Regions from separate parts of the Exiguobacterium sp. UBA7533 genome, predicted to be linked through region 1. Evidence: riboswitches for the same ligand, from Rfam matches in the RefSeq annotation. Region 1 holds a riboswitch; each other region holds the start of a gene.
The links. A riboswitch is a leader RNA that binds a small molecule or an ion and turns the genes downstream of it on or off. The one in region 1 is predicted to bind thiamine pyrophosphate.

Region 1 (3,233 bases):
GTCGTCCTCGTCAGTCTTGCGTTTCAAGCGGATCAACGAATCGCTCTATACATCGGTGTTCCTTTCTTCCTTGTCATGTGGGGAAGTTATCATCTCTTCGTCAAAGGAAAACATCTATCCGCTCAAAGCGACATCCGTGTCGCCCCTTCTCAACTCGAAGAATAATTTCATCTAAAAAGAGGCCGCGGAGTCATCCACGGCCTCTTTCCTATGATTGTGCTATTCCTTAAGCGTCCGCATCATCAATAGTTCTCCTTGATGGAGCTCTACCTTCGCTTCTGACGCACACCATTCATTACTGACGGTCAAGGAACCTCCGACCGGTACTGGATGTGCATCAAGTGGATATTTGACTCCGGATAAGCTTAAAGTCGATGGTACGAGTGGAATGAACGAAAGATAATGATAGCTCCCTGCTTCGACTGCATACGTTCCCTCAGCCAAGTATCGTACCTCTTCTCGTTTCGTCACGAGTCGTGCCTCTGGGTATCGCTTCAATAGATATACATTTTGGACGGTCATGTCGAGCCGCCCACCTGTCGCCCCGATAATGAAGGTATCCTCAAACTGTTTCTTCTCTGAGACTGTACGAAGTGCCAGTTCGAGATCCGTTTCATCTTTCTCGGCCGGATGAACGATTGCCCCTTCTGGTACATAACCAAGCGAATCAAAATCACCAATCGTCAGGTCGCATGTCAGCCCAAACGATTCAATCGTCTGAACACCACCGTCGACACCGACGATAAAATCACCTGGCTGACAAAACGTCCGTAAATCCGGCGCTTCTTCTCGCGGACCGGCACAGACGAGAATCGCCCGCATCTCAGACGCCTCGTGCCGAATAACGGAGTAAGCGTGGCGCAGTCGTAAATAAAAGACCCGCAACGACACCACAAAGAACGTAAGACGGTACCATGTATGTCGCGTTATAAATCAATGAATACGGTACGACTGGACCTTCGGCATACTCGGCAAAAAAGACGATTCCACTGATGACATGACAGATATAACGGAGTCCTGCGCCTAATAACGTCGCCAGGAGAACGAACGCCATCAAGCTTTTCTTTTGTCCATTGCGTGCGGCTAGTCTGACTTGACGCGCGAACAGACCACTTAATCCGACGACACCATACGCAATCGTATAGTCAAGCATCGGTTGAACGATCGTCAAGACTTGTGGAGCGAACATCAATTGAATCGTACCGACAAGCGCTCCCGTGACGACCCCTCCGACGACCCCGTGGCGAAATGCCATGACGAAGATCGGTAACATCGCTAAGCTGATCGAGCCACCTTGTGGCATTTTGAATGGAATCAGTAAATCAAAGACGACTCCGAGACTGGCGAAGATGGCAATTTCCATCATCATTTGTAACCGTTTCATGCTATTTTCCTCCTTCATTGTACGAGAGGACGCAAAAAGGCAGTACGACGAACGCCGTACTGCCTGCGTGCGCCACATCCCTACGTCCGTTTGAACGGAACAGGTTCGAAGGGTTAAAGTCTAAAAGACTCCTCTCAGCCGCTTTTCAAGCGACACCCCTTGCGGTCATCATATTTCGTTTTCTCGTTCTTATTATACGGCAGCCCCTTGACGAATGCTAGTAATCGCTTCCGCATAATCTGGTGCATTGTAGATTGCTGATCCTGCGACGAGAACGTTCGCACCGTTATCGATGCAAAGCTTTGCCGTTTCCGGATTGACGCCACCGTCAATCTCGATTTCAAATGTCAGACCGCGATCTGCTTTCATTTGCGCAAGTGATGCGAGTTTTGGCATGACACGCTCGATGAAGGCTTGTCCACCGAAGCCCGGATTGACCGTCATCAATAAGACCATATCGACATCCTCAAGGACGTGTTCAATCGTTGATAATGGCGTATGGGGATTCAAGACGACTCCTGCCTTTGCGCCCGCTGCTTTGATTTGTTGCAAGACACGATGGACATGATTCGTCGCTTCGACGTGGAACGTCACGATGTCCGCCCCTGCTTTGACGAAATCCTCGACGAAACGTTCTGGCTGGTCGATCATCAAATGGACATCGAGAATCATATCCGTCTTTTGACGTAAGCTGTTAAGCACAGGTAGTCCAAACGAGATATTCGGTACGAACTGACCGTCCATGACATCAAAATGGATATAGTCCGCGCCTGCTGCCTCGACTGCTTTGACATCACGCTCAAGATTCGCAAAATCTGCTGATAAGATAGATGGTGCAATTTTAATCATCTTCAATACCTCCGGGCTCGATTCTTGATTTCGTCTATAAACATACCATAGTTCTCATAACGAGAGGACATGATTTCTTGTGCTTCGACGGCTTCCTTGACGGCACATCCGGGTTCATTCAAGTGCAAACATCCTCGATACTTACATTCGTCCTGTACAGCCACGAATTCAGGAAAACTCCACCGTACATCCTCGATTTCCATATCATACGGAAAATCAAGGTTCGAGAAACCTGGTGTATCAGCAATCAAGCCTTCGGCAAGTGGCATCAACGTGACGTGACGTGTCGTATGCCGTCCACGTCCGAGTGATTTCGAAATCGCACTCGTCTCTAAGTCGAGTGTTGGTTCAAGTGCGTTCAAGAGCGAACTTTTCCCAACACCGGATTGTCCGGCAAGAACGCTCGTTTTCCCGGCCAGTAACGGACGGACTTGTTCAACACCTGTCAATGTCTCACTTGATGTCTCGATGACCGTATAACCAATCTTCCGGTAAGCGGCAATTGCCTCTCTAACTGCAGGACCTTTGACATCATCAAGCAAGTCCATCTTCGTTAACAGGATGACGGGTTGGATTTCCTTCGCTTCGATCAAGACGAGGAAACGATCGAGCAAGTGCGCTGAAAAATCAGGTTCTGCAGCCGAGACGACAAGCAACGCTTGATCGATATTCGCGACAGGCGGGCGTACTAAAAAGTTGTCCCGCTCCTTCACTTCGAGAATATACCCGGTCTCACTTTCGATATGAAGAACGACTTCGTCTCCAACGACTGGACTGATGCCGCGTTTTCGGAAATTCCCTCTTGCCCGTGAACGGACCTCTCCTTCTGGTGTCATGACATCATAAAAGCCACCCTGCAGGCGTATGATCGTTCCTTCTCGATTCTCTTCGATGCGTTGTTCCGTCATCCTATGCACTCCTTTTTCATCACAGTCACTGTGCGTCTTTTGCTTGATTGTACGTGATGGTTTTTGAACGATACACCGTATCGTCTTTATAA
Region 2 (3,233 bases), on a different contig from region 1:
GCTTGAAGGTGATCTCTCGGAAGATAAGGTCCGTCGCGCCATCTCGTTATCAAAAGATAAATATTGTTCGGTCTCGCAATCCTTGAACGCTGAGATTTCCGTCTATTATTCCATCAATGGTGTCCGGAGCGAGGATCCTTTGTGAAGAAAGTAGCACTGATCGGTTGCCTGTTGCTTGCAGGGTGTGCGCAGGAGACGACGGAACCAACGAAACCATCACAACCAGCAACGAAGCAACCGACGGAGGCGAAGAAATCAAAGCCTGAGCCGACAAAGGAAGAACAACAACAAGCACGATTAAAGCAGCAACTTGAAGCGATGTCGACGTCAGAAAAGATCGATCAATTGCTCTATATCGGAGTTGCTGGAACGGAACTTTCAGCAGCTGACCGGAAATTGTTGCAGACGCATGCGATCGGTGGGGTCTTACTGCTTGGTGGGAATATTACGTCAGAAGATCAACTCTTGACGTTCACGCGTGCCATTCAAGAAACGAACCAAAAACCGTATGTTTTCGTCGGGGTTGATGAAGAGGGCGGACGGGTCAGCCGGGTACCGGATCAACGATTACGTCTCCCGACGAGTCAACGGATGGCGCAAGGTGCAGATGCTGCAAAAATGGAAGATGTCGGACGTACGCTCGGTCACCTGTCACGATTTTATGGGTTCAACATGGACTTCGCACCGGTCCTTGACGTCAATAGCAATCCGAACAATCCAATCATCGGCGACCGTGCGTTAAGTGCTGATCCGAAGACCGTCGCGACTCTCGGTACGGCCCTGATGCATGGGATGCAAGAGACGGGAACGATTCCGGTCGTCAAACATTTTCCCGGTCACGGCAATACGAGTGTCGATTCCCATGTCGGTTTGCCGAGAGTGACAGCATTAAAGGAAGAACTGAAGCGAACGGAACTGTTACCGTTCCAAGAAGCGATTCAAGAGGGCGCCGAGATGGTGATGGTCGCCCATATTCTCTATCCCGCGTATGACGATCAAAATCCATCTTCGCTCTCGAAGCCGATCTTGACTGACCTTTTGCGTCAACAACTCGGATTCAAGGGTGTCATCATCACGGATGACCTTGTCATGGGAGCGATCACGAAACGATATGGTCTCGCGGAAGCGGCACGCCAGGCACTTGTCAATGGAGCTGATATGGCGATGTTTTCGGAAGCAGGTGCCTATCCGAAGGTCCACACCGAAGTGATGCAAGCCGTTAAAGAAAAAACGTTGTCGTCAGAGATGCTCGATGCTAAAGTGATGCGGATCTTAAAGCTGAAGCAGACCTATGCCGATAGCCAGAAGCAACAGCGACCGACGAAATCGGAGCTTGTTCAGCAAGTGGAAGCGCTCAACTAGGACTAGCGAAGCAAAGCGACTCATGCTAGACTAATGGGGCAAGCCAATTAAACACGAAAAGACACTAGGGGAGTCTCGCAGCAGACTGAGACGGAAGTATCCGGACCCTTTGAACCTGATCTAGTTCGTACTAGCGGAGGGAAGTGGCTCGAAACCTTAGATATCCTTAGCGCTTCAGCGCATTTTCGGACCACTCCCTTCAACATCGGGAGTGGTCCTTTTTCGTATGGAAAGGAAGAACATGATGCGTCTACATCTGATTTCGACGGGATCCATCAATCCACGCGATGGAGTGGAAACCTTTCAATCGCTTCAACCATATACGGACCAGCTTCATCTTCGAGAACCAAATTTGTCGGCAACAGAATTGTTAGATCTGATTGACGCGCTCCTTGCAAAAGGGTATTCGTCTGATCAATTAACCGTTCACGACCGGGTCGACGTCGCCCATGTCGCTGGCATCGGTGTGCAATTGACGCGACGTTCCTTACGTGTCTGCGATGTTCGGCGACACTTTCCGAATCTCATCATCGGGAAATCCGTCCACTCTCTGGCAGAAGCACTTGCAGCGGAAGCGGAAGGAGCCGACCGACTGCTGTACGGTCATATTTATCCGACAGCGTCGAAACCAAACGTGCCACCGCGAGGGATCGATGCCTTGAAGCAAGTTGTCACTTTCACGACGAAACCAGTCATCGCAATCGGCGGGATCACTCCTGATCACATTCCTGAGATCGCAGCGACCGGTGCAAGCGGAATCGCCGTCTTATCCGGTATTCTCGGTCAAGCGGACCCGCATGCTGCCATTCAGCGTTATCAGGGGGTACGGGTATGACGGATCACATCATCATCGGTGGTGGAGTCATCGGTTTGACGCTTGCTTACAGTCTCGCTTGTCAGAACGAATCCGTTCTTGTCCTTGATCGCGGAACATGCGGACAAGGGACGAGTCGGGCGGCTGCCGGGATGCTTGCGACGGACATCGAGCTGAGAGAAGAATTGCATACGCTTGCCGCGCGAAGTCGCCGTCTGTATCCGTTACTTGCGCGACGCCTCACGCGCGAGACCGGGATCGATTGTGGCTACCGGGAACAACCATTTTTATTGAAACAAAATGGGCAAGAATACTTATTTCCATCGGTCGGTCAAATCGATCCGCGACGACTAACGACTGCATTGATGCATGCTTTACGAAATCGTGGGGTACCAATCGAAGAACAGGTGGACGTCACGCGAATCGAGGAGAGTAATGATTTCATTAGGGTTGAGTCGAACACGGGAACGTGGACGGGACGAACGGTGACGATTGCTGCCGGACGCGGGTCCCAAGCCTTGCTCGATACAGCGGGTATTTCGATAGCGACGTATGGTGTCAAAGGGGAATGTCTCGCAGTCCGTCTCGCAGGTCAGCCATTACGCTCGATCCTGTTTGATGACGCCGTCTACCTCGTACCGAAAGCGGACGGACGGATATTGATCGGTGCGACCGAACTACCGCACGACGAGACGATCGGTGTTAGTGTCGCAGGAGTCACGTCACTGCTTCAAGCAGCAGAGCGTCTCTATCCACCGATCCGTGATGCTGTCATCGAAGAAGTCTGGTCAGGCGTACGACCACAAACAGAGTCCGGCTTGCCATATATCGGAGTCGCTGATTCGTCCCGGCGGATCTTTATAGGGACGGGGCATCATCGGCATGGCATATTACTCGCACCGGCGACAGCGGAAGTTTTGGCAAACACATTACGGTTGACCCTAAAGGAGGAAGTTCGATGAACATTACGATTAACGGCAACTACCACACCATTGAACAGATTGAGACGATTGAGGACATGCTCACGCAACTTGGCTTAGGGGAAAAACTTGTCATC
Region 3 (3,233 bases), on a different contig from region 1:
ATAATCTATTTCAGATATGAGAGAAACTTGAATACTATAATAAAATATGAAAAACATAAGTGAGGAAAACGATATATGCTAAAAAAACTAATTTCTACCATTGTTTTAGGAGCATTACTTATAACAGGAACACAACCAATTGCGGCAGCAACGATCAAAGAAAAAAAGGCTGAAAATGCCGCAGAACAACGTAAATTAGAAAAAGCAATTAAAAAACAAGAGTCGAAAATTTCGAAAGAACAACGTCAAATCAATCGAATCGATGCAGCGATCAACGAAAAGATTTTTCAGATTTCCGAAAAAAATAAACAAATCGAGAAATTGAATTTGCGAATTGATGAATTAAAAGCAGACATCGTTCGCTACGAAGAGATGTTGAAAAAACAAGAAGAACTACTCGGTGATCGTCTACGTGTCTTCCAAGAAAACGATGGAAACTCAATCAAATGGGAAGAAGTCATTTTTGGATCGAAGGATTTAGGTGATTTATTTAGTCGTGTCATGGCAGGGAAAAAAATCGCGGAGCAAGATGATAAAATGATTTCGGATTACATCGCAACCCAACAAAAGCTAGCGGAAGCAAAACAAGCGCTCGTTGAAAAAAAGGCGGAGCAGGTTGAAGAGAAGAAAACATTAATCGAACAAAAAAAAGCGTTGAAAGTTCAAATGAAAGAACGCAGTGCTACGCTTAAAAAATTACGAAAAGGTAAGACGAAGTTTACGACAGAACTTCTAGACGCGAAAGAACTACAAGCCACACTTGAAGCTCAAGAACGTGCGATTGCGGCAGCGAAGGCAGCAGCTAAAGCAGCGGCTGAAAGAGCAGCAGCCGAGAAAGCAGCAGCTGAAAAAGCCGCTAAAGCGAATGCTCAAGCAGCAAAACAAGCAGGTAAGAGTTCAGAATCACCTACTTCAGTTGCCCCACCCGTTGTTTCGAGCGGTGGGAAATTCGTTCGTCCATCTTCTGGTGGCGTATCACAAGGGTTTGGACCAGCAAGCGGTGCGAACGGCTATACGTTCCATAATGGTGTCGATTTCAGTGGTTCGGTCGGCTCACCAATCGTCGCAGCAGCAGCTGGAACGGTCATTACAGCTTCAGGTGGTGGGCCTTATGGAAATCACGTCATGATTTCTCACTTCCTTGACGGGAAAGTCTATACGACAGTCTACGCTCATATGAGTTCATTATCTGTTCATGCAGGACAAACAGTTTCTCAAGGTCAGCAAGTTGGAACACTTGGTAGTACTGGGAATTCAACAGGACCACACTTGCATTTCGAACTACATGTCGGAGGCTATCAGTACAGTGCCTCTTCTCCTCTGAATGCAGTTAATCCATTAGCATACCTATAATTCAAAACGAGCTTCGGCTCGTTTTTTTCTTGCCGCTATGCTACAGTTAAGGCGAAATGAATACTTGAGCAACTAGGGGAGCTGGAGGAATCCGGCTGAGAGGAAAACCAATCTGTTTTCGACCCTATTACCTGAACTGGATAATACCAGCGTAGGAAAGTTGAGCCGAACGAATACCGAAATGGTTGGATAACGATTTCGTATAGCGTCGACTGCTTTTTTACAGCGGTCGACGCTTTTTTTTGTCGGTAACAACTCCCTTACATTGCTCGATGGAAAGGTGAGAAAAATATGAAACATGTATTGACGATTGCGGGATCTGACTCCGGTGGTGGAGCTGGAATTCAGGCAGATTTAAAGACATTTTCGGCATTGGGCGTTTATGGGATGAGTGTTTTGACGGCGGTAACGGCTCAAAATACACTGGGCGTTCAAGCAGTAGAAGAGTTATCATCGGAAATCGTTGATGCCCAATTAGCTTCAATCTTTTCAGATATTCGTGTGGATGCTATCAAAATCGGTATGGTCTCGAATGCACAAACGATTCACGTCATTGCAACACATCTTCGCAAACAGACAGTTCCGATCATACTAGACCCTGTCATGGTCGCAAAAGGCGGGCATGCCCTATTGCGGACGGAGGCAGAGGAAGCACTAATCGCGGAGTTACTGCCACTTGCGACACTCGTCACACCAAATTTACCGGAAGCAGAGCGCTTAACAGGGCAGTCAGTTACTAATCTAGAGGAGATGCGACTGGCGATGCATCAGTTGGCTATGAAGACTGGAGCCGTCTTGCTAAAAGGTGGACATCTACCGGGAGCTGCCACGGATTTATTATGGGACGGGCAAGAGGAATACCGTTTCACATCAGATCGGTTAGATAATCAACATACTCATGGAACAGGCTGTACCTTATCTGCAGCGATTGCGGCACGGATGGCACTTGGAGAAGCTTTACCGGACAGTGTACGTCAGGCCAAGAAGTATGTTACAGAGGCGATTCGTCATGGATTTGCTCTCGGACAAGGGATTGGACCGACACATCATTTTCATTCACTTTGGAGGGATACACATGTTTACGACCATTCTTAAACACAAACCACTCATTCATCATTTGACGAACACAGTCACGATCAATGATTGCGCCAATGTCACACTCGCCGTTGGCGCATCTCCAGTCATGGCGGAGGATATTCGCGAAGTGGAAGAGATGGTTCGACTTGCGCAAGCTCTTGTCTTGAACATTGGAACAATTGATGCAGACATGCAAGCAGCTCAACGACTCGCCGCAAGCGAAGCGAGACGCTTGAACGTTCCGATCATCCTTGATCCAGTTGGAGCGGGAGCTACATCATTGCGTACGTCCTTTTCAAAAGAATTGAGTAGACTCGGATGTACGGTCGTTAAAGGAAATGCTTCAGAAATCAAGACATTGCTTGGGGAGAATGGACGAACAAAAGGAGTCGATGCTGCTAGTGATGAGATCATGGATCGAGAAATCATTCGTGCATTCGCTCGTAAACAAAAGTCCGTCATTGTCGTCACAGGTCCAATCGACTACATCACGGATGGCATGCGCGAAGTGGAACTACAAGTAGGTACGCCGCGTCTCGGAGACGTCACAGGTACGGGGTGTATGACAGCTTCTTTGATTGCGAGTTTTCTTGGTGCAGGATATTCTGCGTTTGAGGCAGCAGTCCACGGAACATTTATCATGGGAAAAGCAGGAGGACAGGCAGCATCAGAAAAAGGTCTAGGTAATTTCAAACGAGAGTTGTTCAATGCAATCAGTCTGATGACGGAGCAAGATTTGATGGAGGTGGTAGAACATGTCAATTGATTATTCCATTTATGCGGTGACAGATCGTCGATATCAT

Region 2: it holds a riboswitch for thiamine pyrophosphate, as region 1 does, so the genes downstream of both, B2U10_RS10695 (thiamine phosphate synthase) here and thiT (energy-coupled thiamine transporter ThiT) in region 1, are expected to answer to the same signal.
Region 3: it holds a riboswitch for thiamine pyrophosphate, as region 1 does, so the genes downstream of both, thiD (bifunctional hydroxymethylpyrimidine kinase/phosphomethylpyrimidine kinase) here and thiT (energy-coupled thiamine transporter ThiT) in region 1, are expected to answer to the same signal.

The regions. Positions count from the first base shown of each region.
Region 1 covers NZ_DLMP01000001.1:147,545-150,777, forward strand. Annotated here, with positions in the region: gene B2U10_RS00770 (amino acid permease) at 1-165, shown strand, start outside; gene B2U10_RS00775 (thiamine diphosphokinase) at 220-822, opposite strand; gene thiT (energy-coupled thiamine transporter ThiT) at 824-1,384, opposite strand; TPP riboswitch at 1,445-1,554, opposite strand; gene rpe (ribulose-phosphate 3-epimerase) at 1,577-2,233, opposite strand; gene rsgA (ribosome small subunit-dependent GTPase A) at 2,236-3,141, opposite strand; gene pknB (Stk1 family PASTA domain-containing Ser/Thr kinase) at 3,167-3,233, opposite strand, start outside.
Region 2 covers NZ_DLMP01000005.1:595,168-598,400, reverse strand. Annotated here, with positions in the region: gene B2U10_RS10705 (OsmC family protein) at 1-145, shown strand, start outside; gene nagZ (beta-N-acetylhexosaminidase) at 142-1,362, shown strand; TPP riboswitch at 1,419-1,521, shown strand; gene B2U10_RS10695 (thiamine phosphate synthase) at 1,604-2,197, shown strand; gene B2U10_RS10690 (FAD-dependent oxidoreductase) at 2,194-3,138, shown strand; gene thiS (sulfur carrier protein ThiS) at 3,135-3,233, shown strand, end outside.
Region 3 covers NZ_DLMP01000011.1:118,458-121,690, reverse strand. Annotated here, with positions in the region: gene B2U10_RS12145 (murein hydrolase activator EnvC family protein) at 76-1,353, shown strand; TPP riboswitch at 1,418-1,528, shown strand; gene thiD (bifunctional hydroxymethylpyrimidine kinase/phosphomethylpyrimidine kinase) at 1,645-2,448, shown strand; gene thiM (hydroxyethylthiazole kinase) at 2,429-3,196, shown strand; gene thiE (thiamine phosphate synthase) at 3,186-3,233, shown strand, end outside.